DNA from 3 places in the Mesorhizobium sp. P2_B5 genome. Region 2 is predicted to be linked to each of the others. Evidence: riboswitches for the same ligand, from Rfam matches in the RefSeq annotation. Region 2 holds a riboswitch; each other region holds the start of a gene.

What was found. Region 2 has a riboswitch for cobalamin ahead of AC1D1N_RS08280 (DUF1636 family protein). Riboswitches for the same ligand answer to the same signal wherever they lie in the genome.
Region 1: it holds a riboswitch for cobalamin, as region 2 does, so the genes downstream of both, AC1D1N_RS07750 (CbtB domain-containing protein) here and AC1D1N_RS08280 (DUF1636 family protein) in region 2, are expected to answer to the same signal.
Region 3: it holds a riboswitch for cobalamin, as region 2 does, so the genes downstream of both, AC1D1N_RS18020 (aromatic ring-hydroxylating oxygenase subunit alpha) here and AC1D1N_RS08280 (DUF1636 family protein) in region 2, are expected to answer to the same signal.

The regions. Positions count from the first base shown of each region.
Region 1 is NZ_JBFUDJ010000002.1:250,978-260,859, reverse strand. It holds gene mgtE (magnesium transporter) at 1-919, shown strand, start outside; gene AC1D1N_RS07780 (MerR family transcriptional regulator) at 1,063-1,449, shown strand; gene AC1D1N_RS07775 (methyltransferase family protein) at 1,735-2,229, opposite strand; gene AC1D1N_RS07770 (acetyltransferase domain-containing protein) at 2,226-3,227, opposite strand; gene AC1D1N_RS07765 (hypothetical protein) at 3,376-3,501, shown strand; gene AC1D1N_RS07760 (aromatic ring-hydroxylating oxygenase subunit alpha) at 3,502-4,665, opposite strand; gene AC1D1N_RS07755 (gamma-glutamylcyclotransferase) at 4,789-5,481, shown strand; cobalamin riboswitch at 5,549-5,743, shown strand; gene AC1D1N_RS07750 (CbtB domain-containing protein) at 5,780-5,959, shown strand; gene AC1D1N_RS07745 (CbtA family protein) at 5,975-6,748, shown strand; gene cobU (bifunctional adenosylcobinamide kinase/adenosylcobinamide-phosphate guanylyltransferase) at 6,741-7,253, shown strand; gene cobO (cob(I)yrinic acid a,c-diamide adenosyltransferase) at 7,255-7,869, shown strand; gene cbiB (adenosylcobinamide-phosphate synthase CbiB) at 8,032-9,009, opposite strand; gene cobD (threonine-phosphate decarboxylase CobD) at 9,008-9,882, shown strand, end outside.
Region 2 is NZ_JBFUDJ010000002.1:360,364-370,245, reverse strand. It holds gene cobN (cobaltochelatase subunit CobN) at 1-1,206, opposite strand, end outside; gene cobW (cobalamin biosynthesis protein CobW) at 1,225-2,277, opposite strand; gene AC1D1N_RS08280 (DUF1636 family protein) at 2,280-2,705, opposite strand; cobalamin riboswitch at 2,745-2,947, opposite strand; gene AC1D1N_RS08275 (winged helix-turn-helix domain-containing protein) at 2,977-4,176, opposite strand; gene AC1D1N_RS08270 (NADH-quinone oxidoreductase subunit A) at 4,511-4,876, shown strand; gene AC1D1N_RS08265 (NuoB/complex I 20 kDa subunit family protein) at 4,867-5,448, shown strand; gene AC1D1N_RS08260 (NADH-quinone oxidoreductase subunit C) at 5,453-6,058, shown strand; gene AC1D1N_RS08255 (NADH-quinone oxidoreductase subunit D) at 6,068-7,258, shown strand; gene AC1D1N_RS08250 (NADH-quinone oxidoreductase subunit E) at 7,259-8,545, shown strand; gene nuoF (NADH-quinone oxidoreductase subunit NuoF) at 8,556-9,860, shown strand.
Region 3 is NZ_JBFUDJ010000005.1:8,958-18,839, reverse strand. It holds gene AC1D1N_RS18045 (glycosyltransferase family 2 protein) at 1-596, opposite strand, end outside; gene AC1D1N_RS18040 (glycosyltransferase family 2 protein) at 630-1,373, opposite strand; gene AC1D1N_RS18035 (serine kinase) at 1,370-2,419, opposite strand; gene AC1D1N_RS18030 (PqqD family protein) at 2,476-2,898, opposite strand; gene AC1D1N_RS18025 (FAD-binding oxidoreductase) at 3,062-4,162, opposite strand; gene AC1D1N_RS18020 (aromatic ring-hydroxylating oxygenase subunit alpha) at 4,241-5,488, opposite strand; cobalamin riboswitch at 5,605-5,807, opposite strand; gene AC1D1N_RS18015 (DUF680 domain-containing protein) at 6,310-6,513, shown strand; gene AC1D1N_RS18010 (DUF680 domain-containing protein) at 6,594-6,797, shown strand; gene AC1D1N_RS18005 (DUF680 domain-containing protein) at 6,921-7,160, shown strand; gene AC1D1N_RS18000 (ABC transporter ATP-binding protein) at 7,335-8,447, opposite strand; gene bglA (beta-galactosidase BglA) at 8,513-9,882, opposite strand, start outside.

The DNA of each region.
Region 1 (9,882 bases), 110 kb from region 2:
GTTCTGGACCATTGGCCAGACCATCGACTACATGCGCGAAGACAAGAACCTGCCCGAGCGCTTCAGCCAGATCTTCGTCATCGATCCGAGCTTCAAGCTGCTCGGCGCCATCGACCTCGACCAGATCCTGCGCACCAAGCGCGCGACCAAGGTCGGGGAGGTGATGCACGAGACAAGGCATGCCATTCCGGCCACCATGGACCAGGAAGAGGCGGCGCGGGAATTCGAACAGTACGACCTGTTATCCGCCGCCGTCGTCGACGAGAATGAGCGGCTGGTCGGCGTGCTGACCATCGACGACGTCGTCGACGTCATCCAGCAGGAGGCCGAGGAAGATCTGCTGCGCATGGGCGGCGTCGGCGACGAAGAGCTGTCCGACACGGTCGCGGCGACATCGCGCTCGCGCGTGCCCTGGCTGCTGGTCAATCTCGGCACAGCTTTCCTGTCGGCCTCGGTGATCTCAATGTTCGGTGCGACGATCGAGGAAATGGTGGCCCTTGCCGCGCTGATGCCGATCGTCGCCTCACTGGGCGGCAATGCTGGCACACAGACGATGACGGTCACCGTGCGCGCACTGGCCACACGCGACCTCGATATCTACAATGCTGGCCGCGTCATTCGCCGCGAGGTCATGGTCGGCCTGCTCAACGGCGGGATCATCGCGACGATTCTCGGGCTGGTCGCCGGCCTTTGGTTCCACAATCCCGATCTTGGCCTAGTCATCGCCGCTGCGATGATCCTCAACATGCTGGCCGCGGCACTCGGCGGTATCCTGATCCCGCTGTTCCTCGACAAGCTTGGCGCCGATCCGGCGATTTCGTCATCGATCTTCACGACGATGATTACCGACGTCATCGGCTTCCTCGCTTTCCTCAGCCTCGCCACTTGGTGGCTTCATCTGGGTGCGGGAGGCGCATAGGCGCTCAATTGACTTTTACGTAAATGCCGTGCGAGGTTCGCACCGGGGTTTCATGCCGAGTCCGGCATGGGACATGGTTGATCGGGACGAGTGGGGTGCGTCGCTTGGCAGGCGGTCGCTCACGTTCCGGCTCGGGAGCAAGAATGCGGGAATATTATACGATTACCGAGCTGACGCGCGAATTCGATGTGTCGACGCGCACGCTGCGCTTTTACGAGGATGAGGGGCTGGTGCAACCGGTGCGGCGCGGCCGCACAAGGCTGTTTCGCCCCTCGGACCGGCATCTGATCCGCCAGATCATGCGCGGAAAACGGCTCGGCTTCTCGATCAACGAGATCCGCGAAATCATCCAGATGTACAAGGAGCCGCCCGGCGAGGTCGGTCAACTCAACCTGATGATCAAGCGCATCGAGGAAAAGCGCGAGGATTTGCGCCAGAAGCGGCGCGACCTTGAGGAGACGCTGGCGGAACTCGACCAGGCGGAGGAGTCGTGTGTCGAGCGGTTGGTGGAGCTCGGGGTTAATACCTGAGGGTCGCTGCGCAGGCTATTGGTTCAAACTTCCGAAGGTCGGTGCTGCCCCTCATCCCCCTGCCGGGACCTTCTCCCCGTATAGTGACGGGGAGAAGGGGCTGAACGAGGCGCCGGCGCTTTTCTGCAACGCAGACAATTGGCGAAACCTTCAACCAAAGGGCCCTTTCTCCCCGTCACTATACGGGGAGAAATGTCCGGCAGGACAATGAAGGGCAGCGCTAACGTTCGCTGAATTATCAATCCGAACTCGAGCGATCGCCTTTGGTCCGCGAGCCGCTCCGCCTCAGATCCAGCGCCGAACCCGCTTGGCGTAATCGCGGTATTTCTTGCCGAATTTGGCCGCCAGCACTTTTTCCTCGCTCTCGATCGCGACCTTTTGGGTGGCGAAGGCTGCGATCAGGGCCAGCGGCAGGAACCATACGATCCCTGAAACGAAGGCGACGCCGATGAGCATCAGCGTGTTGGCGAGATACATCGGGTTGCGGGTGACGCCGAACGGGCCTGACGTCACCAGATGCTCCGGCACGCCATTGGGATTCATCGTGGTCCTGGCGCGCATCATGGCGCGGATGGCGGTGAACCAGAGGGCGGCGACGGCAAACAGCACCACAAAGCCGGCCGCGAACAGGAGGTCGCCGAGGAGGTCGCCGATCCAGGGCAGGGGATAGAAGAGGCCAAGCACAATGCTGATGGCGATGGCGGCGCAGTAGATCAGCGGCGGCCAGGGAATCAGCCCGGCTTTCGATGGCCCAGCTTTTGCCGGCAGCTTGTCGGTCATTGTTGCCCTCCCTGCGTCATCGGGCTCTCCTCCGTCTTGGCGGTGCAGATGCCGGCGAGTTCAGCGAGATGCGCCTTGAACTCCGGAGTCTGGTCGCCATTGTAGAGCCGGTCGAATGCTGCCTCGCCTTGCAGCGTGTCCAGCATGCACACACAATAGCTGGCACAGAACTCCGTGTCGCGCTGCTGTTCGCAGGATACCTGGCATTCCTTGAGGAAGACCACTTCCCGGGTCTCGACCGGCGCCGGCGAGATTTGCGAGAACAGCCAGACACAGCCGAACAGCAGCGGCTGGTGGATCAGGTAGAACGCCAGGCTGTGGCGGCCGATGAAGGTGAATGGCTTCGCCCAGCTTCCCGGCGTCAGCGTCGCCAGCCGCGCTAGCAGGCCGGTGGTGGAGGCTAGTTTTGCCGCCGCGATGCCCACAAGCACGGCGCCGAACCAGGGAAACAGCGGAACATAGTCGTTGGAGCGCGGGTTGACCGCCGACAGGCCGACCCACCACAGCGCCGGATGATCGAAGGCTTCGGATCTGAGATAGAGGGGCGCTGCGATCACTACCGCCGCCACGACCAGCGTCAGCAGCGCCGGCAGCCGCAGGAACAGAAGGCCGAGCAGGCTGGCAAGCGTGATCTCGTGCAGGATGCCGAAGAAGATGAAGCTGTCCGGCGTCAAGAAATAGGTGACCGCCGATATGGCAGCCGCCGCCACGGCGACCATGGCAAAGCGTTTCCAAAAGCCGGTCCAGCGGATCTGCCTGCCATGGGCGAGAAACAGGCTGACACCGACCAGGAACAGGAAGGTCGAGGCGATGCAGCGCGCATAGATCTTCCACCAGCCGACGGCGGTGAGGCCGGGATCGGTGTAGTGGAAATTCTCGAGATCCCAGGTGAAGTGGTAGCTGGCCATGGCGATCAGCGCGATGCCGCGCATGACGTCGATGGCGACGATGCGCTTCGGTTGATCCGGAACAGGTGCGATCGGCGTTTGGATGCTCATGGTCTCGTAATCTGATTCAGCCCCTGAAGACGACTATCACGGTTGCACCGGACAAAAGAAGGCCGTGCGCGCTGGCATCGCTGGCGTCGCGGCTACATGAGGCGGCGCTTTAGGCCAGAGCCGGAAAGGCTTTGGCCGAATTCGCTTTTTGCCGCCCCTGGTCTATTCGGTGGTGCTGGCGTTTTTCGGCCTGGGCTCGGTTTTCGTCACGCTCGGCCTGCTGGCCGCGGCCTGCGGCTTTGTCACGTGTCCCTATCTGCCGAAATCGCCTTGATCAGGATGTCGCGTGGCGTTCGCGCACCCAGTTGTGGAAGCGATGCAGGTCGTATTCCTCCGGCATCAGCACGCCGGCATGGTGACGCATCGAGCGCAGGCCTTTCTGGTTGACCTCGCAGATCGCGGCATCCTCTTCCAGCACCTGGGTGCCGAAGGCGACGACATTGTCGATGTCGGTCTGAGCCAGCGCCTCGGGCGCGAACAGCCATTCGGCGGTGAGCTCGGTCTGTTCGGGACCGAGCGGCGTCAGCCGCACGGTCCTGACATAATCGACATGGCCAACGATGAACATCGAGGGCAGGTTGGTGGCATAGGTCTGGCCGGCCGCGCGCTCGGCCGGCGTCAAGCCGGAGAAGACCGGGCCATGGACGTGGCCGTCGCGCGACCAGGTCTCGGCGCCGGCGCGCAAGCCGCCGGAAAACTCCGGCGCGTCATTGTCGGCATGGCGAACCCAGTCGGGGTCGTCGTGCCGGCTCATCAGGCCGCGGCCGTAGATCGGCACCAGCCGCGACAGGTCCTTGTGGACGCCAGGGCAGTGCAGGCACTCGTTGAAGTTCTCCCAAAAGATCTTCCAGTTGCAATTCATCACCTTGCGCAGGACATGGCCTGATACCAGCGTTTCCAGCGGCCAGTTGCCGAGGTTGCCGGAAGCCGGATCGAAGGATGACGCAGCCGTACCGTCGACGCTTTCAGCAAGGTTGATGAAGACAAAGCCGCGCCACACCGAGAGCGCCACCCGATAAAGCGGATGATCGGCCTTGTCGAAACCGTCGGGCAGCGATTTCGAGGGAACGCGCACGAGATCGCCGCGCAGCGAATAGGACCAGGCGTGGTAGGGGCAGGTGATGAGCCGCGCCTTCAGCCGGCCCTCGCTCTCCTGGCAAAGCTGCGAGCCGCGATGCCGGCAGGTGTTGTGAAAGGCGCGCAGTTCGCCGGTGTCGTCGCGCAGCACGACGATTTCCTGGGTGCCGACGCGTAAAGTCCTGAACGCCAAAGGCTGGGCAAGGTCGGCCTCGCGGCAGACGAGCAGCCAGCTTTTGTACCAGATGGCGTCGAGATCGCGCTGGTAGGCGTCGGCGTCCCAATAGGCCGAGGACGGCAGCGTCGGCTCGGCCTTCGTCAGGCCGTTATAGGGGTCGCGCTGGCTCGGATTGGGTTGCATGGCTGGCTTCCTCTAGGGATACGCCAGCCGACACCCCGGCAAATCGTTTGTCAATCAGGGTGCCGCATTGCCGGTTGCGGGTGCGGCGCATAATCATGTCATGGACATGAGGGGATTCGGAACGTGGCCGCACGACAGATGTCGCTTACGCCGGAGCTGGTCGCGCGTTGCTGGCGCGAGATCGCCGACGCCGGGCCTGACCCGGAGGCGATGCACCTCGATGACAGCGACTATGACGCGCTGCTGGATGAGTTGCAGGCCGAGCTCCCCGACAGCGAACCGCTGTGGCTGTTCGGCTATGGCTCGCTGATCTGGAAACCGGAAATCGATTATGTCGAGGAGCGTGTTGCGCTGGCGCGCGGCTGGCACCGTTCCTTTTGCATGAACATGACGCGCTGGCGGGGCACCAAGGAAAGCCCCGGCCTGATGATGGCGCTCGACAGCGGCGGCCAGTGCAAAGGCGTTGCCTTTCGGCTGACCGACGACAACCGGCGAGAGCAACTGGGCAAGCTATTCCGGCGCGAAGTCACGCTGAAGCCGACAAGCTACCGGCCGCGCATGCTGAAGCTTGCAAGCGAGGCCGGTCCGCTCAGGGCGCTAGCTTTCGTCATCAACCGCAACGGGCTGAGCTATTCCGGCCCGCTCGACGAGGCGAAGGTCGTCGAGCGGCTGGCCACATCCTGCGGGCACTGGGGGTCGGGCGCCGACTATCTCTACAACACGGTGAAGAATCTGGAGGGGCGCGGCATTCACGACCGCCATCTCTGGCGGCTGCAGCGGCTGGTTGCCGAGCGGATCACCGCCCTGAACCCGTAACGCTGCATGGCGCATTCGCGCTGTTGGCCGGCGGAATTTGGTTTGCCGGATGCGGCTGTTTCAGCCTATAGTCGCGCATGTCGTCGGTTCCGCTAGGGACCAAGAGGGAATGCGGTGAGGGCTGAGTTGTTGCCCAATGCCGCGGCTGCCCCCGCAACTGTGTGCGGTAGTCCTCTCCAAGCCACTGAGGATTTTTCTTCGGGAAGGTGGGGAAGGGCGTTATTCCGCGAGCCAGGAGACCTGCCGGCGACAGGGAACTGACTTCGATGCCCTCGGGTGGAGGGCGAAAGGACAAGATATGAATACCGCTTCCGTCTCCCTCGGCGCTTCCGTCTCCTCGCAGTCGCGCTTCATGCAGCTCGTGCTTAGCGCGTTTCTGGGCATTTTCGTCATCGGCGTTGTCGGTTTCTCGCATATCGATGCGGTCCACAATGCCGCGCACGACTATCGCCATTCGATGGCGTTTCCCTGCCACTGACGAGGATCTGACATCATGAATCTGTTTCGCAACGTCGTGTTCGTCGCGGCGATCGCCGGGCTCGTGGCAGGCGTCGTCCTCGCCTGCATGCAGGCCTATGCCACCGTGCCGCTCATCCTGAAGGCGGAAGTCTTCGAACAGGCCGGTGGCGGCCATGAACATGAGCATGCCGCAGCGCCCGCCGCCAATGTTACGGACACCAATGCCATGAGCAGCGCAGCACCGGCTGAGGCAGCCGCGCCGGCGGAGGACGAAGGCTGGGCGCCGGCCGACGGCTTCGAGCGCTTCACCTTCAGCATTCTGGCCAATATCGTCACCGGCATCGGTTTCGCGCTGGTCCTGGTCGCGGTTTCCGAATTCGCCGGCGGCATCGGCAACTGGCGCCAGGGTGTATTCTGGGGTCTGGCCGGTTTTGCCGCGTTCACGCTCGCCCCGGGCCTCGGCCTGCCGCCGGAACTGCCGGCGATGCCGGCGGCCGACCTCACCCAGCGCCAGATCTGGTGGTGGGCAACGGTGGCGGCGACCGCGGCCGGTCTCGGCCTGATCGCCTTCCGCAAATCGCTGCCGCTGGCGATCCTGGCGGTGGCCCTGATCGTGGCGCCGCATATTGTCGGCGCGCCGCAGCCGGACAGCTTCGAGACGCCGATCCCCGAAGGCCTGCATCACCAGTTCGTGGTGGCGGTGACGGTGACCAATCTGGTGTTCTGGCTGGTGCTCGGCGCGGTTGTCGGCCTGGTGCGAGGGCGCTTCACCGGCACGGCGACCAGCCTGCGCGACAGCTTTGCCTAATCGCAGTTTGACCTTCATCATCGGCGGTGCGCGCTCCGGCAAGAGCGCGCATGCCGAAACCTTGGCGACGGCGCTACCGCCGCCATGGGTCTATATCGCCACCGCTGACGCCTATGACGATGAGATGCGCGAGCGCATCGCGCAACACAGGTCGCGGCGCGGCGAAGGCTGGGCAACCATCGATGCGCCGCTTGATGTTGCCGGTGCGCTCAAGGCCTTGCCGGACAACCAGCCCGTACTCGTCGATTGCCTGACGCTGTGGCTGACCAATCATATGCTGGCCGATCATGATCTTGAGGCGGAATGCCGGCGGCTAACCGACGTGCTGTCACGGCCGCGCGGGCCGTGGTTCGTGGTCTCGAACGAAGTCGGGCAAGGCATCGTGCCCGACAATGCGCTCGCACGCCGGTTCCGCGACGCTGCCGGCCGGCTCAACCAGCAGGTCGCGGCAATTGCCGATACGGTGCTACTGATGGTGGCGGGGCTGCCGCTCAAGGTGAAATGAGATGACCGATATCGACGCCAAGGACGAGGAACGCCACCGCGCCAAGATGGCCAAGCGCAAGGCGGTGCAGGACGCCGAGGTTGCGGAAAAGACGGTCGAGAAGGGCCTCTTGATCGTCAACACCGGACCCGGCAAGGGCAAGACCACGGCCGCCTTCGGCCTGGCGCTGCGCATGCTCGGCTATGGCAAGCGCGTCGGCGTCGTGCAGTTCATCAAGGGCAAATGGCACACCGGCGAAAAGGATGCCTTCGCGGCGTTCGGCGACCGCGTCGTCTGGCACACGATGGGCGAAGGTTTCACCTGGGAAACGCAGGATTTGAAGCGCGACATTGCGGCGGCCGAAGCCGCCTGGGCCAAGGCGCTGGAGTTGATCGCCGATCCGTCCATCAGCCTTGTCGTGCTGGACGAACTGAACATTGCGCTGCGCTACGATTATCTCGATCTAGACAAGGTCGTGGCGGCCCTAAAGGCGCGGCGCGAAGGCCTGCATGTCGTCGTCACCGGCCGCAACGCCAAGCCGGCGCTGGTCGAGGCAGCGGATCTTGTCACCGAGATGGTCGTGACCAAGCATCATTTTTCTGCGGGCGTGAAAGCGCAGCAGGGGATCGAGTTTTAGGGTTCCTTCCACCTTGTGCGGTTTCTTACCCTCCCCCTTGTGGGGAGGGTCGATCCGCGAAGCGGATCGGGGTGGGGGTTCTCGTAGGGCGCTGTCCCCCACCCCGGCGCTTCGCGCCGACCCTCCCCAAGGGGAGGGTGAAGGAAGGGGAGGGTGAAGCTCTCAGAACGTCATCGCGATCAGCGCCGCCGAGAGCAACCCGAACAGCGCGATCAGCAGATAGTCGGCGACCTGGTAGAGTTTCAACGCCCGCCTGATGTCCAGGCTCTCGGCCTCGCGCCGGCCGCCTTCGCCCATGAACGCATCCTCGACGACAACGCCGCCGTAGGTGCGCGGTCCCGCCAATGCCAGGCCGAGCGCGCCGGCCATCGCCGCCTCCGGCCAACCGGCATTGGGCGAGCGGTGCTTTTTGGCGTCGCGGCGCACAGCTTCCCAAGCGTTGCGAGGGTCGGCGTCGCGGACAAGAAAGGCGGCAGCGACGATCAACAGCGCCGTCAGCCGGGAGGCCGGCAGGTTGATCCAGTCGTCGAAGCGTGCCGCTGCCCGGCCGAAGGCCTCGTGGCGCGGCGTGCGATGGCCGATCATCGAATCGGCGGTGTTGGCCACCTTGTAGGCGACGCCGCCAGCCAGCCCGCAAACACCGGTCCAGAAGGCGGGCGCGACGATGCCATCGGAGAAATTCTCGGCCAGGCTTTCGATCGCGGCCCGGCTGACGCCGGCGTGGTCGAGCTTTTCCGGATCGCGGCCGACAATGCGGGCGACCGCAATGCGGCCGAGCGCCAGCCCGCCGGTGTCCAGCGCGTCGGCCACAGCTTCGACATGTTCGGTGAGGCTCTTTTGCGACAGCAGCGACGAGGCCAGGATCGCTGTGATGATCATCCCGGCGGGAAAGAGCTGCCAGAGCAGGATTTGCACGGCGAAGGCGATCAGCGCCGGCACCAGCACGATCACCAGCAGCGCCTGCATGCCGCGGCGACGACGCTGCGCGTCGGAATCAGTGTCGCGGTTGAGCCGGAGGTCGAGAAAGGCTATCAGCCTGCCGAACCAGGTGACGGGATGGCCAACGGCACGGAACAGCCAGTCCGGGTAGCCCAGGATGCGTTCGATGGCCAGCGACAGGAAAGCGATCAGGACCGACATGAAGCTTTCTGATGGAGCGATTGCTGCGGTGGATCACGGTGGATCCCTTGGCCGGGCGAGCGCGCTCTTCCCCCACGCGCCACAGCCTTTCGTCGATCTTTCGACAGGTATCAATCCGCACTCCTACCCGCTTTTCGAGCTGCCCGCCACCGCTCTGTCGCGATTGCCGGAAGCCGCGCGTCTGCATGAGCTGACTAAGGTCGCCGCCGATGCCTATGGCGCGCCGTCGGCGGTGCATGTTGCAGCAGCCCCGGGCACGCAGATCCTGTTGCCACGCGTCGCCTCGCTGGTGAGCCCAGGCCGGGCGTTGGTGCTGGGGCCGACCTATGCAGAGCATGCCAGGGCGGCTGCGATCGCCGGCCATGCCGTGGCGGAGGTCGAGGATGTCGAGGCGCTTGCCGCAGCTGACCTTGCCATTGTCGTCAATCCCAACAATCCCGATGGACGCGTCGTTTCGCGGGAAAGGCTGCTTCGGCTTGCCGGGGAGTTGCGCGCCAAGGGCGGGCTGCTGGTGGTCGACGAAGCCTTCATGGATGTCGGCCCGCACGTGGAAAGCCTGGCCGGCGATGTCGGGCAGGGCGGCATCGTCGTGCTGCGCTCCTTCGGCAAGTTCTTTGGCCTTGCCGGCCTGCGGCTCGGTTTTGCGCTTTCCGAAACGCTGACGGTCGAAAGGCTGGAGACGCAATTCGGACCTTGGGCGGTGGGCGGCCCAGCGCTCGAATATGGCATAAGGGCGCTTGCCGACAGCGGCTGGCAGGCCGACATGCGCCGCCGGCTGGCCGAGGATGCCGCGCGACTCGACGCGCTGTTCGGTCGGTTTGGCATTCCCGTCGCCGGCGGCACGACGCTGTTTCGCTATCTGCGATTTGCCGA
Region 2 (9,882 bases):
GCTTTCGCCCTTGAAGGAAATCGCGCCGGCAAGGATGCGGCCGTCGAGTTCGGGCAGCACGACATGCATGGCAAGGTCGGCGGGCGCCAGACCGCGCTGGTTCTTGTCCCAGACGTCGCGGCGAGTGGTGGCGACGATGACCTGGAAGACCGGCACGCCGGCGCGGTCGAACAGGGTTTCCACGCCGGGCTCGGCACCGGAAGCGAAGGCGGTGGCTGTGATGATGGCGGCGGGTTTGAGCGAGGCAAGCGTGGTTTCGACGAAGGCGAGGGAGGTGGCGTCTTTCAGGCTGGAGACGAAGATCGGGACCGGGGTGATGCCGCGCTGGCGGAGTGCATCAAAAAGCGCGTCGATGGGCGCGACATCGGCAGCCAGCAGCATCGAGCGGTAGAAGAGGATGGGGATGATGGGTGCGGGGGGATTGTCGGCGTCGCGTTCCCGCCCACCCCCCTCTGTCCTGCCGGACATCTCCCCCGCAAGGGGGGAGATTGCGCTGTCATCGGCGATTTCGCCAATCTTGGATGGTCCAGACAGATTCTTGTCCAACGGCGCAGAAGAGGGGCCGGCTTTGGTGACGGTTGATCTCCCCCCTTGCGGGGGAGATGTCCGGCAGGACAGAGGGGGGTGTGAAGGATCGCCAACGTCGACAACTCCACGCCCCGGCTCATAAAACCCGGCTTTCGGCACCGCGACCGGCTCGGCCGCCGCCACATCCGACCCGGCCAGCCCTGCCAGCCTGCGCATCAGTGCGCTCATATTCTCCGGGCCGCCCTCGCGGAAATAACCAAGCAAGGCGTCCAGTTCCTCACGCGGCAGCGTCGAGGCTTCGATCAGGCGCAGGTCCTCGTCGTGGCCTTCGCCGGGCAGCAGGGCGAGTTTGATGCCCCGCTCACGGGCGATTGCTGCAAGCTGGTCGCAGCCGTAGCGCCACCAGTCGTAGCCGCCGAGGATGCGCACCAAAATCATCTTGGCGTGGCGGGCGACGCTGTCGACCCAGAGGTCGACGGACATGGGGTGGCGCAGATCGCGGAGCGCCGCCAATCGCATCGAGGGCAGGCGGCCGGCATCAGCCTTCCATGCGGCCGCCAGCCCGGCCAGATCGCTGTCGGTGAAGGACAGCGCCACGACATCCGCCGGCGTCTGCCGGAGATCGACCGGCTCGGCGAGATCGTCGAGCGAGGCGGATGTGGTGGTGAGGATGTGCATCGCGGCTCGTGCCTGAGATCAGCCGGCGAGTATACGCTCGATCGCCGGGCGGTTCAGCCCCTTGAGGCCAATGACGACGAGGCGCGAGCGGCGGTCGTCCTCGGCCGTCCAGGCGCGGTCATAGTAATGGTTGACGCGCGGGCCGACGGCCTGCAGCAAAAGCCGCATCGGCTTGCCGCCGACATCGACGAAGCCTTTCACGCGCAGCACATTCTCTTCTTCGGCAATGGTGGTGACGCGCTTTGCCAGTTCGTCCGGATTGGCGATCGAGGGAATGTCGACGATGAAGGTGTCGAAGTCGTCGTGCTCGTGGTCGAAAGCGCCGTCATGGTGCGACTTGCGGTTCTCGATATCGTCCTCGACGGCGAGGCCGAGGCCCAGCAGGATCGAGGGATCGACCTTGCCATGCGCGGTCGCCACGATTTTTACAGCGCGGGCAGAGTGTTCGCCGATGATGGCGTTGGCGCGGGCCGAACCGGCTGAATCCATCAGATCACTCTTCGACAGGATGATCAGGTCGGCGCAGGCGATCTGGTCCTCGAACACCTCTTCGACCGGGTCGTCATGGTCGAGCGTTTCGTCCTTGACCCGCTGCGCCTGCAGGGCGTCCATGTCGTTGGCGACACGGCCTTCGGCCAGCGCCGGGCCGTCGACCACGGCGATGACGCCATCGACGGTCACCCGGCCTTTCACGCTCGGCCACTGGAACGCCTGGACCAGCGGCTTGGGCAGCGCCAGGCCCGAGGTCTCGATCAGGATGTGGTCGACCTTCGGCGTCAGCGCCAGGATCCGGTCGAGGGCCGGCACGAAATCGTCGGCGACAGTGCAGCAGATGCAGCCATTGGCCAGCTCAACGATGTTTTCCTCGGGGCAGGTGTCGATGCCACATCCCTTGAGTATCTCGCCGTCGATGCCGATGTCGCCGAACTCGTTGACGATGATGGCAATGCGCTTGCCGCCGGCATTTTCCAGGAGATGGCGGACCAGCGTCGTCTTGCCGGCGCCGAGAAAGCCGGTGACGACGGTGCAGGGAACACGGGAGAGATTGCCGGCCGGATTTGGAGCGTTCATGGTCAGTCCTTCAACATGTCGAGGGGTGGGATGCGGGCAACGAGGCCGCGCTTGAGGCTATCGGGCCGGCCGCGCCAGGGGATGAGGCCGTCCGTCGAGGTGGCGAAGAGCTTGGCGCCGGTGACGAGATCGGCGCCGCTGGTCGCGGTCAGGTCGCCGAAGACATAGCTCCAGCAGCTGTCGCGCAGGATCGCAGCGCTGAGCCGACGCTTGCAATTGCCGAGGCATTCGACGGTGCGGACACGGATGTCGCCGGCAGCGGCGCGGCGCGTGTCCTCAGCCAGCAATTCGCCGGCGCGGGGATGGGCGTCTGAGCCGGTCTCGTCGCGGCAGGAGGCGCAGACGATGACGGTGACGCCGACCAAGGCGTCGCCATCGGCGGGCGAAATATCCGCTGTGCCAGCCGAAAAACTGCTGTTCTGGTCCAAAAACCGGGCTCCTTGCCCGGAAACCCGCCAGGCGATCGGATTCTTCTGTCGCAGACGGCAGGTCTCCTGGCTCGCGGGTCATCGCCTTGGTAGCCGCCTTCCCGGTGTTACCCAGTGGCTTTCGGCCTTGGCTCGTCGCTTACAGTTGCGGGGACAGCCGCGGATTTGGGATTTTGTCCCGCACCGCATTCCCTCTTGGCCCCAGCCGTTGCGGGCAGGGGACCGTCTGCAGCGGATTTAGGCTTTTGCGGGCAGCACTGTCAACGCACGGCTACGACATGGCAATGTCGGCCAAAGGCTGTCCCAAATCGCCGGCCGGCGTCACTTCGATGCGCTCGAGGCCAAGCCAGCCCTGCATCTGCTTCAATTCCTCGAAGAGTTGTGCGGCGGTCTCAGGTGGCGCTTTGGGTTCGGCATAAGCCGCGTGGACGCGCAGCACGCTGGCGGGACGGTCGGCTTTGAGGTCGACGCGCCCCACGATCCGGTCGCCGAGCAGGAAGGGCAGGACGTAATAGCCGTATTGCCGCTTGTCGGCAGGCGTGTAGATCTCGATGCGGTAGCGGAAATCGAACAGACGCTCGCTGCGCGAACGCTCGAAGACGACGGGGTCGAACGGCGCCAGCAAGGCACGGGCTTCGATTTTTCGCGGCAGGCGGGCGTCCTTGTGGAGGTAAGCCGGCTTGTCCCAGCCTTCGACGCGCACCGGCAACAGCTCGCCCGTCTCGACCAACTCTTCCAGCCGGCCCTTCATGTCGGCCGGCGACAGGCGGAAATAGTCGCGCAAATCGCCAGATGTCGCGATGCCGTGGGCGCGGGCGGAAATGCGCAGCAACTCGCGGTGCGCGTCCTTGGCGGCCGGCACCGGCAGATCGAGGATCGCCTGCGGCAGCACGCGCTCGGGGAGGTCGTAGAAGCGCTCGAAGCCGCGACGGTGGGCCGTGGTGATACGGCCGGCCCAGAACAGCCACTCGAAAGCATGCTTGGCATGGCTCCAGCCCCACCAGCCGCCCGAGCCCTTCTGGCCTTCGAGCGCCGAAGCGGCGATCGGACCGCGCTCGGCGACCGCGCGGTAGATCTCCTCGATATAGGCGGCGTGCTCGCGGCCCCATTTGGCGAGACCGAGATACATTTCGTCGCCGCTCTCGGCACGCTGCATGCGCCAGCGCATCAGCGGCCAGGTCTCGACCGGCAGGAACGAGGCCTCATGCGCCCAATATTCGAACACCGTGCGCTTGCGGGTGACCGCGGCATTGTCGAGCAAAGCCAGCGGGTAGGGGCCAAGGCGCGAATAGAGCGGCATATAGTGGGCGCGCACCACGGCGCTGACGGAATCGATCTGCAGCAGGCCGGTGCGCGAGAGCACCCGGGCGAGGTGGCGGCGGTCGGGTGTGCCGCCCGGCCGGGGGTCGGCAAAACCCTGCGCGGCCAGTGCGATCCGCCTGGCCATGGCGAGCGATATTTTGTCCTTCATCAAGATGCCTTTGCCCTGGTCCCTGTTCGCGCATTTTTTGCCGGTGATTCCGACCATGCTAGCAGGCAAATGGCGGGAGACATGTCAGGAGACAAAAGTGGAGTAAAAGGTGAAGGAAATCAAACAGGAGCGGATCGGACCAGTTTTTCCCGACCTGCCGTCCAGCACTGCGTTTTGAACAAGGTTTGACTTGCTTCGCCGAAAGCCCTGCGCTAACCCTCGCCGCGTTGCAGCATAGGCACCTAAAACGGTTCAGCGGTTAAACTGTCACGCTTCCGCATTAGGGTTGGTTGCTGTAATCAAAGTGGATTGGCCGCCAACGGAAAGCCGCAGCATGAACGCACTGCTCAGTTCGTACCTGCCCATCGTCCTCTTCATCGCCATGGCGGCGGTCGTCGGCCTGGCGCTTATCATAGCGCCGTTCCTGGTGGCCTACCGCAGTCCCGACCCGGAAAAGCTTTCCGCCTATGAGTGCGGCTTCAACTCTTTCGACGATGCCCGCATGAAATTCGACATCCGCTTCTACCTGGTGTCGATCCTGTTCATCATCTTCGACCTGGAAGTGGCCTTCCTGTTCCCGTGGGCGGTGTCGTTCTCGAAGATCGGCATGCTCGGTTTCTGGTCGATGATGGTGTTTTTGGCGGTGCTGACCATCGGCTTCGCCTATGAATGGAAAAAAGGAGCGCTGGAATGGGATTGAACGACAGTTCCGGTACGCTCGTCGCGCCGAAGCCCAAGGGCCTGATCGACCCCAATACCGGACGTCCGGTCGGTTCTGACGACCCGTTCTTCCTCGAGATCAACAATGAACTCGCCGACAAGGGGTTTCTGGTCACCTCGACCGAGGCGCTGATCACCTGGGCGCGCAGCGGCTCGCTGATGTTCATGACCTTCGGTCTGGCCTGCTGCGCTGTCGAGATGATCCACACCTCGATGCCGCGCTACGATTCGGAGCGCTTCGGTGTTGCGCCGCGCGCCTCGCCGCGCCAATCCGACATCATGATCGTGGCGGGAACGCTGACCAACAAGATGGCCCCGGCTTTGCGCAAGGTCTACGACCAGATGCCGGAGCCGCGCTACGTCATCTCGATGGGCTCCTGCGCCAACGGCGGCGGCTACTACCACTATTCCTATTCGGTGGTGCGCGGCTGCGACCGCATCGTGCCGGTCGACATCTATGTCCCTGGCTGCCCGCCGAGCGCCGAAGCGCTGCTCTACGGCATTCTTCTCTTGCAGAAGAAGATTCGCCGCACCGGCACGATCGAACGGTAAATCCATGGCCGCATCCCTTAGCGAACTGTCGACCTATCTCGGCGAAAAGCTGCCGGGTCGCGTCACCGATGCGGTGTTCGCCTATGGCGAACTGACGATCTCGGTCGAGCCCGGCGACCTGATCGACGTGGCGACCTTCCTGCGCGACGATCCACGCTGCCAGTTCATCTCGATCATCGATGTCTGCGGCGCCGACTATCCGTCACGGATCAAGCGCTTCGATGTCGTCTATCATCTGTTGTCTCCGAAGCAGAATTTGCGCATCCGCATCAAGGTCCAGGCCGACGAAGAGACGCTGGTGCCGTCGCTGACATCAGTCTATCCCGGCGCCGACTGGTATGAGCGCGAGACCTACGATCTCTATGGCGTCCTGTTCTCCGGCCATCCGGATCTGCGCCGCATCCTCACGGATTACGGCTTCGAGGGTCACCCGCTGCGCAAGGATTTCCCGCTGACCGGTTTCGTCGAAGTCCGCTACGACGACGAGGCCAAGCGCGTGATCTACGAGCCGGTGGAATTGAAGCAGGAATTCCGCAATTTCGATTTTCTTTCCCCGTGGGAGGGCACCGACTACGTGCTGCCCGGGGACGAAAAAGCCAAGACGAATTGAGGCGCCAGAATGGCCGAAACCTCCGTCCGCAATTTTAACATTAACTTTGGACCTCAACACCCTGCGGCGCATGGTGTTTTGAGGTTGGTGCTTGAGTTGGACGGTGAGGTCGTGGATCGCGTCGATCCGCATATCGGCCTGCTGCATCGCGGCACCGAAAAGCTGATCGAGCACAAGACCTATCTGCAGGCGGTGCCTTATCTCGACCGGCTCGACTATTGCGCGCCGATGAACCAGGAACATGCCTTCGCGCTTGCCGCCGAGCGGCTGCTCGGTATCGAAGTGCCGAAGCGCGGGCAGCTCATCCGCGTGCTTTATTGCGAGATCGGCCGCATCATGTCGCACATCCTCAATGTGACGACACAGGCGCTCGACATCGGCGCGCTGACGCCGCCGCTGTGGGGCTTCGTCGAACGCGAAAAGCTGATGGTGTTTTATGAGCGGGCTTCCGGCTCGCGCATGCATGCCGCCTATTTCCGCCCCGGCGGCGTGCACCAGGACCTGCCGGCGAAGCTGGTCGAGGACATCGGCAAGTGGATCGATCCGTTCCTGAAGTCGCTCGACGATCTCGACAGACTGCTCACCGGCAACCGCATCTTCAAGCAGCGCAATGTCGATATCGGCACCGTGTCGCTGGCCGATGCCTGGGCCTGGGGTTTTTCCGGCGTCATGGTGCGCGGTTCGGGCGCTGCCTGGGATCTGCGCAAGTCGCAGCCCTATGAATGCTATTCCGAGATGGATTTCGACATCCCGATCGGCAAGAACGGCGACTGCTACGACCGTTACCTGGTGCGCATGGAAGAAATGCGCCAGTCGGCGAAAATCATGCGCCAGTGCGTCGATCTGTTGCTCGGCAAGGAAAGCACCGGCCCGGTATCGAACCTCGACGGCAAGGTGGTGCCGCCCAAGCGCCAGGCGATGAAGCGCTCGATGGAAGCGCTGATCCATCATTTCAAGCTCTACACCGAGGGCTATCGCGTGCCGGCCGGCGAGGTTTATGCGGCTGTCGAAGCGCCGAAGGGCGAGTTCGGCGTCTATCTCGTCTCCGACGGTACCAACAAGCCGTACCGCTGCAAGCTGCGCGCGCCGGGCTTCGCGCATCTGCAAGCCATGGACTTCCTTTGCCGCGGCCACATGTTGGCCGACGTCACCGCCGTTCTCGGCTCCCTCGACATCGTGTTTGGTGAGGTCGATCGCTAAATGTCAGTCCGCCGTCTCGCAGAAGCCAGCGTCCAGCCAGCGTCCTTCGCCTTCAACCGGGCGAATGCGGCAGCGGCCAAGCAATGGATCAAGAAATATCCGAAGGGTCGCGAGCAGTCGGCGATCATTCCCTTGCTGATGATCGCGCAGGAACAGGAAGGCTGGGTCACCAAGGCGGCGATCGAGACTATTTCCGACATGCTCGGCATGCCGCGCATCCGTGGGCTTGAGGTTGCGACCTTCTACACGCAGTATCAGCTCAATCCGGTCGGCACACGCGCGCATATTCAGGTCTGCGGCACCACCCCCTGCATGTTGCGCGGCTCGGAAGCGCTGATGGACGTGTGCCGCTCGAAGATCCACCACGACCAGTTCCACACCAACGACAAGGGCACGCTGTCGTGGGAGGAGGTCGAGTGCCTGGGCGCCTGCGTCAACGCGCCGATGGTCATGGTCTTCAAGGACACGTTCGAGGATCTGACGCCGGAACGGCTGGCCGAAATCATCGATCTCTACGATGCGGGCAAGGGCGCCTCGGTTCCGACGGGACCGCAGAACGGTCGAACCGGCTCGGAGCCGGCTCCCGGTCTGACGACGCTGAAGAGCGAAAAGGCGATCCTCAAGGCGACGCGCGACAAGGAAGCCAAGGCGGCGACCAAAGCTGCAAGAACGGCGCCAGCCGCGGTTGCGCCGGCCGCTACGGTTTCGCAGGCGCCTGCCGCAGCGCCGGTTGCTCCGTCCAAGGCCGGCAAGCCAAAGACCGATGCTCCAGAGACCAGTCCGGCTCTGAAGTCGCCATCGCCGGTCAAGGTCGCGCCCGAGGTGGAAAAAGCAGCGAGCGTTGCCGCGCCGCTGCATTCAGCTGCCAATGCCAACCTGGCTGCGCCGGAAGTCGAGGAGGTCTCGAAACAGCGTAGCGGCTCCAGGAACAAAGCCGAGCCGGCGACTGCCTTCAAAGCGCCGGAAGTCAAGATTCCAGCTGCCAGGCCGGCAAAACCGTCGCTCAAAGACAAGAACCGTCCGGCCGGCATCGACAGGCCGGTCGCGGTCGACGATCTCAAGCTGATCTCGGGCGTCGGCCCGAAGATCGAGGGCATCCTGCACACTCTGGGCATCTTCACCTTCGCGCAGGTCGCTTCGTGGAAGAAGGCCGAGCGCGACTGGATGGACGGCTATCTCGCCTTCAGTGGCCGCATCGACCGCGACGACTGGGTCGGCCAAGCCAAGGCGCTCGCCAAGGGCGGCGTCGCCGAATACATCCGCGTCTTCGGCAAGAAGCCGGTCTGAGGGACGAAACATGCTTCAGGATCAAGACCGCATCTTCAACAACATCTACGGCCTCTTCGACAAGTCGCTGGCCGGCGCCATGGCGCGCGGTGCTTGGGACAACACGCCCGGCATCATCGCCAAGGGGCGCGACTGGATCGTCAACGAAATGAAGGCGTCGGGCCTGCGCGGCCGTGGCGGCGCCGGCTTCCCGACCGGGCTGAAATGGTCGTTCATGCCCAAGCAGAGCGACGGAAGGCCGAGCTATCTCGTTGTTAATGCCGACGAATCCGAGCCCGGCACGTGCAAGGACCGCGACATATTGCGCAACGATCCGCACACGCTGGTCGAGGGCTCGTTCATTGCCGGCTTCGCCATGGGCGCGGTCGCCGCCTACATCTATGTGCGCGGCGAGTTCGTCAGGGAGCGCGAGGCGCTGCAGCGCGCCATCGACGAGGCCTATGAGGCCAAGCTGATCGGCAAGAAAAACACGTCCGGCTACGATTTCGACATCTACATGCATCACGGCGCCGGCGCCTATATCTGCGGCGAGGAAACCGCGCTTCTGGAAAGCCTCGAAGGCAAAAAAGGCCAGCCGCGGCTGAAGCCGCCATTCCCGGCCAATGTCGGCTTGTACGGTTGTCCGACAACCGTGAACAATGTCGAGTCGATCGCGGTGGCCCCGACCATTCTGCGCCGTGGTGCGGCCTGGTTCTCGTCCTTCGGCCGGCCCAACAATGTCGGCACCAAGCTGTTTTGCATCTCCGGTCACGTCAACAATCCGTGCACCGTCGAAGAGGCGATGTCGATCCCGTTCCGCGAGCTGATCGAGACGCATTGCGGCGGCATTCGCGGCGGCTGGGACAATCTGCTTGCGGTCATTCCGGGTGGCGCTTCGGTGCCGCTGGTGCCGGCAGAGCAGATCATCGATGCGCCGATGGATTTCGACGCGCTGCGCGACCTGAAATCGGGCCTCGGCACGGCGGCTGTCATCGTCATGGACAAGTCGACCGATATCGTGAAGGCGATCGCCAGGCTGTCCTATTTCTACAAGCATGAGAGCTGCGGCCAGTGCACGCCGTGCCGCGAAGGCACGGGCTGGATGTGGCGGGTGATGGAACGGCTGGTGCGCGGCGAGGCGCAAAAGCGCGAGATCGACATGCTGCTCGACGTCACCAAGCAGGTGGAAGGCCATACGATCTGCGCGCTAGGCGACGCGGCGGCATGGCCGATCCAGGGGCTGATGCGGCATTTCCGCGGCGAGGTGGAGCGGCGTATCGACGAGTTTTCGCGCAACGCGCACCGGGCCGAGCCGGTGATGGTGGCGGCGGAATAGATTTGAAATACGGGCGTGAAGC
Region 3 (9,882 bases), on a different contig from region 2:
CGTCTGTAGTAGAGGGCGACTGTATCAGGCATGACATAGTTCGGTCCGCTTTCGAAGATGCGCAGCAGATAGTCGGTGTCCTCGGCCTGATTGAAATCCGTGTCGAAGCAGCCGATCCGCTCGACAAGCCGCCGCGCGAAAATTCCGGCCGACAGATGAATGCCGCGAACCGTGATGCTGTGGCTGCCGGCAGCCGGCTCCAGCGTCGTGTCATCGAGACGATCGACCAGTGTCATGCGCGAATAGGTCAGCTCAAGGCCGGGGTCGGTTTCGAAAAACGCGAGATCGTCCTTGAAGCGACCGGCCGGCGAGATGTCATCCGAATCGAGGAACGACACGAATTTCGTTTCCGGCAGAAGCAGGCCGAGACCGGTATTGCGTGTGCGGGTCACGCCCATGTTGGACTGCCGGAACAGGCGGATGCAGGCGTTCTCGTCCATCATCGCGCGCACCACTTCTGCCGAGCCGTCGGTCGAGCCGTCATCGATGACGATGATGTCGAGATCGGCGGCGTCGCTCTGTCTGAGCAGCGAGCGCAGCGCGAGGCCGACATAGCGTTCGCGGTTATAGACCGGCATGATCACGCTGAGCTTCATGCACGCATCCCGGGCCTTGACGTGCTCATCCTGTCACCAATCGGCCGTGCGCTTGATCTCGAAAAGCCCCTCGACCGGACGCAGTGACGGATCGGCCTTGCGCCGCTGCATCGATTTCTGGATCACATGCAGAAGTTCGCGCATCGCCACACCGGTCTGGTTGGTCAGGTTGCCAGGATGGCGCCTATAGTAGACTGCGATTGTATCGGGCAGAACATGTCTGGGGCTGGTTTCGAAGATGCGCAGCAGATAGTCGGTGTCTTCGCCCTGCCGTAGATCCTCGTCGAAAGCGCCGGTGCGGTCTACGAGTTCTCTGCGAAAGATGGCCGCGCTCAGGCTCACGCCGCGCATGGTAGGGCCGCTACCGCCCGGCGCCGGGTAGAGCGCCTCGTCATCCATGAGATCGACGCGCGTCATCAGCGAATACGTCAGCTCTAGGGCAGGATCGGCTTCGAAGAGGGCAAGGTCGGCCTTGAACCGTCCAGCCGGGGAAACGTCGTCCGAATCCAGGAACGTCACGAACTCGGCCTGCGGCAGCAATTGCCTCAGACCGGCATTGCGTGCCTTGACCACACCCTGGTTGGACTGCTGGAACAGTCGGATGCACGATGCCTCCTGCATCAGCATCCGGACGGCGTCGACGGAGCCGTCCGTCGAACCGTCGTCGATAACGATGATATCGAGATCGGCATCGTCGCGTTGCCTGAGCAGCGACCGCAGCGCGGAGACGACATAGAGTTCGCGGTTGTAGACAGGCATGATGACGCTCAGTCTCATGCAGCGCCTGCCAGGATGAAATCCGCTATCGCAGCTGCGATCTCCCGCGGCTCGGTCCCCAGGGACAGCCGGTAGCAAGGCAGATCGCGAGTGAGGTCGCCGAAAAAGCGAAAGCCGGATTCCCGCTCGCCCGGCATCTGCACGATGCCGGACGGTGCCAGGGCAATCATGGCGTCCTTGCGCGATATGGGCATGATCGAGCTTTTCGTACCTCCACCGATATGTGGCACCATCAACGCGATAATGTCTAGATTTTCAGGGATTGGCCGAGGTGCGATCTCGTCAATGTGAAACGCGTGCTTGCCTTGCCAATTCAGCGGCTGGTACGATTTCAGCCGGTCTCCCAGCTTCAGCCGCTTGAAACCCTCCGGGTCCTGCTTGAGCGTGGCAAACAGGGGCCGCGCTGTCACGCGATCTGTCCGGTCGACCAGCACATAGTCGTCGCCGACGCTGTCGAGCCCGTTGAGGAGACCTGCAACGACGGTTCCGGATTTACCGGCGCCGCCGGCGCCGGCCAGTAGTACGCCCTTGCCGTCGATGCCCAGTGTGCCGGCATGGGTGAGCCGCATGCCGCGCGCCGCATATTCCCAGTGCAGGAACGCCCGCAACGGCGCCCCTTGTTCCCATGGCGGATAAGCGTCGGCCGACATCATCAGCTGCGCCCCGACATGGCGTTGCGGATCATGGAATTGCCAGAAGTCGAGGTCATGATAATAGCTGCCGCGCAATCCGGCCTCGGCCAGCCGGCCGGCAAAGGCATGATGGTTGTACTCGCCCCGGCCCCAGCTCGCCGGGGCGGAGATGCCGTCAATGCCGGGATGGGCGACGAAAATGCGGCAGTTGCCGGATACAGGTTGATTGTCCGGAGCCTGTATAAATGCATGGCCCATGGCATCCGCCAAGGCGCCATGGCTGAGGTGGATCGTCAGGTCCAGCAGGGGCAACCGGATCTTGGCGGCCACGGCGTAGCTGGCGGCGGCGTCTTCGGTCGCTGCCAGCACATGGCGCGCATAGTTCGGCAGGGTCCGCAGCGTGATCGAGGGCATGGCCTGTGTTCCGGCGACCGGCGTCGCGAATGCGCCCTGGAAGCCTGTGGGAATGTCTATGCCTGTTTCACCGCCGGCCAGCCGAGCGGTTCCTCGACCTCGTGGATCGGGTCGACGATGATGAGATCGGCAAGGTCGTCATGGACGTCGACTCTGAGCGGCTCTCTGGTGGCGGCAAGCTCAGCCAGCAGGTCGCCCGAAAGCGGTTGCGCTGGTGTTTCCGCAGCCGCCAGTAGCCCGAAGTCGAGCAACCGGGCAATGAAGCTTTCGAGATCGGCCAACCCTATTGTCGCCGCACCCGCCCTCGCTCCGACCAGCGCCTGGGCGGCGACGCCTGACGACAGCGCCTGCCAGATGCGGCTGCCGGAATCGGAGAAGCCGAAATATTTGCCATTCGAGAGGTCGAGAACGACGGCCTCGCCATCGAACGATTCGAACACGATATCCTTGCTCGCGACCGCGTAGACCCGTTGCTGCATCGCTCCATCCCGTCCCAGACGCCCTTGAAGGGATCGCGCCGGTTTCACGGTCTGGCAAGCCCTTCCGAGAGTGCGTCTAAATCAGTTGGCCCATTCTTGGCAAGACAAAGACCCGCAGGCACCCTGTCTGCGCCTGATGAGCAGCTACGGTTATGGCGGCCGCTCAGGCCTCGATTTCGAGCGCCGACAGCGGTTTTGAGCAGCAGGCAAGAATGAAGCCGTCGTCGATTTCATGATCGAGAATGCCGCCATTGTGGCTCATCTCGACAGCGCCGGAGACCTTCTTCACCTTGCAAGTGCCGCACAGGCCGAATTCACAAGCGGCGGGAATCCGCACGCCCGAAGCGCGCGCCGTCTGCAGCACGGTCTGGCCGGCGACGCATTCGGCGTCGACCTCCGAAAGCGAGAAGCGGATCGGCGTCACGGCTTCGGCAGGAGCAGTGATGCCTTCTTCAGCGGGAGACGCAAACGGCGCCGGGATTTCCTCCACCGCGGGCGCGGCAAAGCTCTCCTGATGATATTTCATCATGTCGAAGCCGGCGGCATCCAGCATGCCGCGCACGGCGCGCATGAAGGGATCGGGACCGCAGCAAAAGATCTCGCGCTCGCGGAAATCGGGCGCCAGCAAGGGCAGCCGGATCGCGTCGATGCGGCCCATATGACCGTACCAGCCTTCACGGCTCGAGCGTTCCTCGATCATGAAGCCGAGCGACAGGCCGGGCATATGGCCGCCGAGCAGTTCGAGCTCCTTGCGGAAGATGATCTCCTCGGGGCGTCGCGCGCAGTTGACGAAGCCGACATCGGTCCACGGCGCACAGTCGTTCAGCCAGCGCAGCATCGACATCATCGGCGTCACGCCGGAGCCGGCCGAAATGAACAGATATTTGGCCGCCGGGTGGCTGTGCAACGAGAAGTCGCCGGCCGGTCCATAGGCCTTGACATGCGAGCCGGGCGTCAAATGGTCGAACATCCATCGCGTGCCGATGCTGCCGGCCTGCGCCTTGACCGTTACTGCGATCGAAAACGGCCGCGATGGCGACGACGACAGCGTGTAGGTGCGCATCAGCGGCCCGTCAGGTGTCGGCAGCTCCAGCGTCACGAACTGACCCGGCTTGTAGCGGAACCAGGTCTGGTTGTCGGAGCGGAAGGTGAAGGTCTTGACGCCTGGCGCCTCGTCGCTGACGCCGATCACCTCCAGCACCTGCAGCCTGTCATTCCACGGCGCCATCTGGTCGAGATGGCGATAGAGCCCAAGATCCGTCATCGCATTCATCCCCCTGTCCTTTTTGCTCTGCTCATGTCGTGATCCCAAAACCGCAATACACTTTTGGGCGACATGAGCTCACGCGACGCTGCGCAGCGCCGGCCGGCCGCCTTCGGCAAGGCGCGGACCGATGAAGGCTGCGTACCATTCGACGAACTGGATCACGCCGCCCTCATGCAGCTCCGAATAGGGGCCTGGCTCATAGGCCGGAGACAGGATGCCGAAGGCGTTCTCCTCGACGATGCGACGGTCCTGGTCGTTGGTCTCGGTCCAGACATGCGTGAGTTCGTCGATGGTGTAGTCGACGCCCTCGACCGCATCCTTGTGCACCAGCCACTTGGTCGTCACCGCGGTCTCCGTGGCGCTGATCGGCAGCACCCGGAAGGTCACTGCATGGTCGATGAGGATGTGGTTCCAGGTCGTCGGATAGTGGTAGTGCATCAAGGTGCCGATGCGGTCGGCGGCAACAGTGTCGGAGAGGTTCTTCGTCACCGCGCGCTTTCCCGTCATCGTGTAACTGACGGCATCGCGCAGCAGCGGCGCGCGGGTGGCGCGGTATTGTCCGGCCGGATCGATGCGGAATTTGCTCGGCAGGCCCGCCGCTTCGCATTTCGCCCAATGCGCCAGCATCTCCGGATCGCTGTCGGCGCCCTGCACGCCGGTTACCGTCGGCGCTTCCGGGAAGGTCTTGCAGAGTTCGGGATGGTTGCCGGCGCAGTGGTAGCACTCGCGGTTGTTTTCCCAGACCAGCTTCCAGTTGCCCTTCTCGACGATGGTCGATTCGAAAGCGATCTTGGCTTCGCTCAGCCGGTGCGGCTTGAGGTAGGGCTCGATCATGGCGCGCATCGGCGCGAAGTCTGCGGGTTCTTTCGCCAGGCAGATGAAGATGTACCCGGCCACGCTTTCGCATGCGACCGGCTTCAGGCCGAACTGGCTCTTGTCGAAACCCTCGGCCATCTGGCGGGCGAACAGCAGTCGGCCGTCGAGCTCGTAGGTCCACTGGTGATAGGGGCAGACGAGCTTTGCCGCCGTGCCTTTCTCGGTGTTGCAGACGCGGCTGCCGCGATGGCGGCAGGAATTGTGAAAGGCGTTGATGTTGCCCTTCTGGTCGCGGACGAGCACCACCGGATAGTCGCCGATCTGCACGGTGATATAACTGCCGGGCTTCGGCAGTTCGCAATCATGGCCGACGAACAGCCAGTCGCGATACCAGATCAGCTCCATGTCGAGCTTGAAATAGTCCGGGTCGGTGTAGAAGGGTTGCTCGAGCGAAAAGCCTTGCTTGCGGCCGTTCAAGAGCCTCAGCATGTCGTTGCGCGCATCCATAGTTCTGTCCTCGTGGTTTAAGGACTGAACTTGGTGGTGATGGAGGAAGGATCGGCCGCAGGCCGGCAACACGCCGGCATGCGCTATCCACCTCTTGACCGCCCACCGCGATCAGTCGAGTTCAAGCATCTCGGGCTGGTTTCCGGGCTCTGGAGTTGTCCTTGCGGACCATCGCGACACCTTCCCAGGCTTCTTGCCCAGTGGTCTCCCGTTGCGACTTGAACTCCACCACCGTTGCGGGGGCAGCGCCGGATTCTGACCGGCTTCCCAATTCTCCGCTCCGTCGTCACGAAGCGGCACCTGAGATGGGATCATCTAATCACGGCAGCGATCGCGACATCGGCATGAAAGCGACATCGTCTCCATGCGGCGCGACACGCACGACAAACGCGGCGGCAGACGATCGTGGGGCTGACGGTGTTGTTTTCGGGGCGGATCGCGGCCCTCGCAAATCACCTCGAATCAGACTGCCGACCAAGGGAAAACACGTCAACGGTATCGAAAAGTGACTATTAGCAGTTTCTAAAATCGAACCGAACGGTTCGTTTCTGTTGACAATGCGTGCAGGACGGTGTGAACGCTGACGCCCGGACACACTCGGTGAGCCAGACGCCATGGTCACATAAGTCTTTGTATTATTTATAAAAAGTTAGATGATAGGCATGCTTATGAAAATTACAAGAGGTGAAATCATGGCCCAGCCGGAACAACTTCGTGATTGGAAACCAGCCTATGGCTTTCCCACATCGGGGCTGTCCGAACGACGCGAATTGCTCCCACCACACGCCGCTGAGACGGACAGCAAAACTGGAGTACTAAAAATGAAAAAGATCATCCTTACTGCCGCCGCCGTTTTGGCCATCACCGGCAGCGCCTTCGCTGGTAGCGACAATTATGGTTCCAATGGTGCGAACCAGCCCGCTGCCGCGGTTGACAGCTCGTATACGGCTTCCATTCAGAAGTCGGCGCACGCTGACAAGCAGCCCGTCGTTCAGGGCAGCGACCGCAACCTCTTCGGCCGTTAACAGCTGATCCCGATCCAAACAAAAGCGTGGCGGCCTGTCCGCTGCTCTTGGGATCTCGAAGAAATTCAGGAGTATTTAAAATGAAAAAGATCATCCTTACTGCCGCCGCCGTTTTGGCCATCACCGGCAGCGCCTTCGCCGCCAGTGACAACTATGGTTCGAACGGCGCCAACCAGCCTGCGGTTACGTCGACCGATAGTGGCCACACGGCTTCGGTTGCGAAGTCGGATTCGGCTGCTCAGGCCCCCGCACAGGGCGCCGACCGTAACCTCTTCGGTCGCTAACAGACGATCGGGATCTGACCTCAGAGTTTTTCGGACAACGATCCCAGTCGAACATCGAACAAGCCGGAGAGCGGCGGGACTGTCGGCCGCTCCGCCACATGATGGAAATTCAGGAGACTTGACATGAAGAAGATTGCTCTTGCTGCCGCTGCGCTTTTGGTTGCCGCCGGCAGTGCTTATGCCCGCAACGACAATGTCGGCGGTAGCGCCGTCGACAACCAGGCGACCGTCAACGTAGACAACACCCGGACGTCGTCGGTACCGAACACCGGTTCGCCGGTCTACAAGCTGTTGAACTCGTCGGGTGACGTGCAGAAGCTCGCCCCGCAAGGCAGCAACCGGAACCTCTTCGGCAACCGCTAGAACGTTTCACCGTTTCACAGAAACGGCGAACCGCACTATCTGTTTGTTTTTCGCAATTCCCGGACGGAAAACCGCTCACACTTTTCCTGGAATTGCTCTAACAGCCGAAGTTTGAAAAAAGAGCGGCGGGCCTGGCCCGCCGCTCTTTTTTCATGCCGATACGACGCGCCGATCTCAGGCCGCCTTCACTTCCACGGGCTTGAGCGAGAAGGAATGTCCCTCGGCGTCAAATATGTGCAGGTCGCCGGCATCCGCAGTCAGCCGCAGCTTCGCCCCGCGCTTGACCTCGACATTGCCGGGCAGCTTGGTCACCAGCGGCAGGTCGGCGCGGCCGATGTCGACATAGACCAGCTGGACCTCGCCGAGCTGCTCGACATAGTCCACCACGCCTTCGAAAAGATACTCCGTGCCGGTGGCGACCGACAGATCTTCCGGCCGCACGCCGAAGCTGACTGCCGCACCCTTGGCCGAAGCCGGTGTCGCGATCGGCACCGTGGCCTTGCGGCCGCCGACATGGCTGACGATGGTCGGGTCGCCCGCCTTGTCGATTGTCGCCGGCAAGATATTCATGGCCGGCGAGCCGATGAACTGGGCAACGAACAGATTGCCGGGCTTCTTGTAGAGGTCCATCGGCGTGCCGACCTGCTCGATATGGCCGTCCTTCAGCACCACGATGCGGTCGGCCAGCGTCATCGCCTCGACCTGATCATGGGTGACGTAGATCATCGTTGTAGCCGGCATCGATTCCTTGAGCTTGGCGATCTCGATGCGGGTGGCGACGCGCAGCGCCGCGTCCAGGTTCGACAGCGGCTCGTCGAACAGAAACACTTTCGGGTTGCGCACGATGGCGCGGCCGATGGCGACGCGCTGGCGCTGGCCGCCCGACATCGCCTTGGGCAGACGGTCGAGATATTTGGTCAGCTGCAGGATCTCGGCTGCCTGCCGTACCCGTTTGTCGATCTCGGCCTTGCTTTCCTTGCCGATCTTCATCGAGAACGCCATGTTGTCGTAGACGGTCATGTGGGGGTAGAGCGCATAGGACTGGAACACCATGGCGATGCCGCGCTTTGAAGGCGGCACATCGTTGACCACCTCGCCGGCGATCTTCAGCTCACCGGAGGTGATTTCCTCAAGCCCCGCGATGGACCTCAGCAAGGTCGACTTGCCGCAGCCCGACGGGCCGACAAAGACGATGAACTCACCCGACTTTATGTCGAGGTCGATGCCATGGAGAATGTGCAGATTGCCGTATGATTTCTTCACTTGTCTCAGCGTGACATCGGCCATGATTTCCTCCCAGTGATTTCCCTAGAGAACCCAGATTTCCTCAAGAAATTCCGTTTCGTCAAAACTCAGTCGATGCGCCCGAACCAGGCGCCGTAGCCGCCGAGGCGGATCGAACCTGTGCCGGATTGTCCCGAAAAACCGTGCCCGGCCAAGGGCTGCAGCGCCTGGCCGAGATCGACCTCGGCCGGCCTGCTGCCCAGATTGAAGACGCAGACGATCTGCTCATTGCCCTCGCGGCGGGTGAAGGCGACGGTGTCGCCCTCGCTTTCGATGAATTCGATGTCGCCTTTGGCCAGCGCCGGATGCTGACGGCGGAAGCCGAGAAAACGCCGGTAGTGCTCAAGCAGCGAGGCGGCGTCGCCCTGCTGCACGTTGACCGCCTGCGACAAATGCTTGCCCGGTACCGGCAGCCAGGGCTTGGCCGTCGAGAAGCCGGCATTGCTGGCGGTTGCATCCCACACCATCGGCGTGCGGCAGCCGTCGCGGCCCTTGAATTCGGGCCAGAAGCGGATGCCATAGGGGTCCTGCAGATCCTCGAACTTAAGCTCGGCTTCGCCCAGCCCAAGCTCCTCGCCCTGATAGAGGCAGACCGAACCGCGCAGCGACATCAGCAGCGCCGAGATCACCTTGAGATAGGCCGCCGGATCGGCCTCATCGGCAGCCCAGCGCGAAGCCGGACGCATCACGTCATGGTTGGAGAAGGCCCAGCATGACCAGCCGTCGCTGGCGACCTTTCCGAAGGCTTCCAGCACCTGACGCACCTTGGCGGCGCTGATCTTTTCCGGCGCCAGGAAGTCGAAGGAATAGCACATATGGACGCGCTTGCCGCCGGCCGTGTAGGCGGCCACCACTTCCAGCCCACGCTGCGAATCGCCGACTTCGCCGACGGCGGCGGTCGCCGGATATTCGTCGAGCAGCGCCCGGAACCGTTCGAGGAAGGCAAGGTTCTCCGGCCGGCTCTTGTCGTAGAGATGGTCCTGGTAGTTGTACGGATTGACAGCGGGTGCGGTCTGGTCGTTGCGCTCTTCCGGCGGCAGCGGCGGGTTGTTCTCCAGCCCCTGGCTGTGGAAGTAGAAATTGATGGTGTCGAGGCGAAAGCCGTCGACGCCGCGCTCCAGCCAGAAGCGGGTGACGTCGAGCAGCGCGTCCTGGACTTCCAGATTGTGGAAGTTGAGGTCCGGCTGCTCGGACAGGAAATTATGCAGATAATACTGCTGGCGGCTTGTGTCCCACTGCCAGGCCGAGCCGCCGAAGATCGACAGCCAGTTGTTGGGCGGCGTGCCGTCCGCCCGGGCGTCGGCCCAGACATACCAGTCGGCCTTCGGGTTAGCCCGATTGGCGCGGCTTTCCTTGAACCATGGATGGATGTCGGCGGTGTGCGACAGCACTTCGTCGATCATCACCTTGAGACCGAGGTGATGGGCTTCCGCCACCA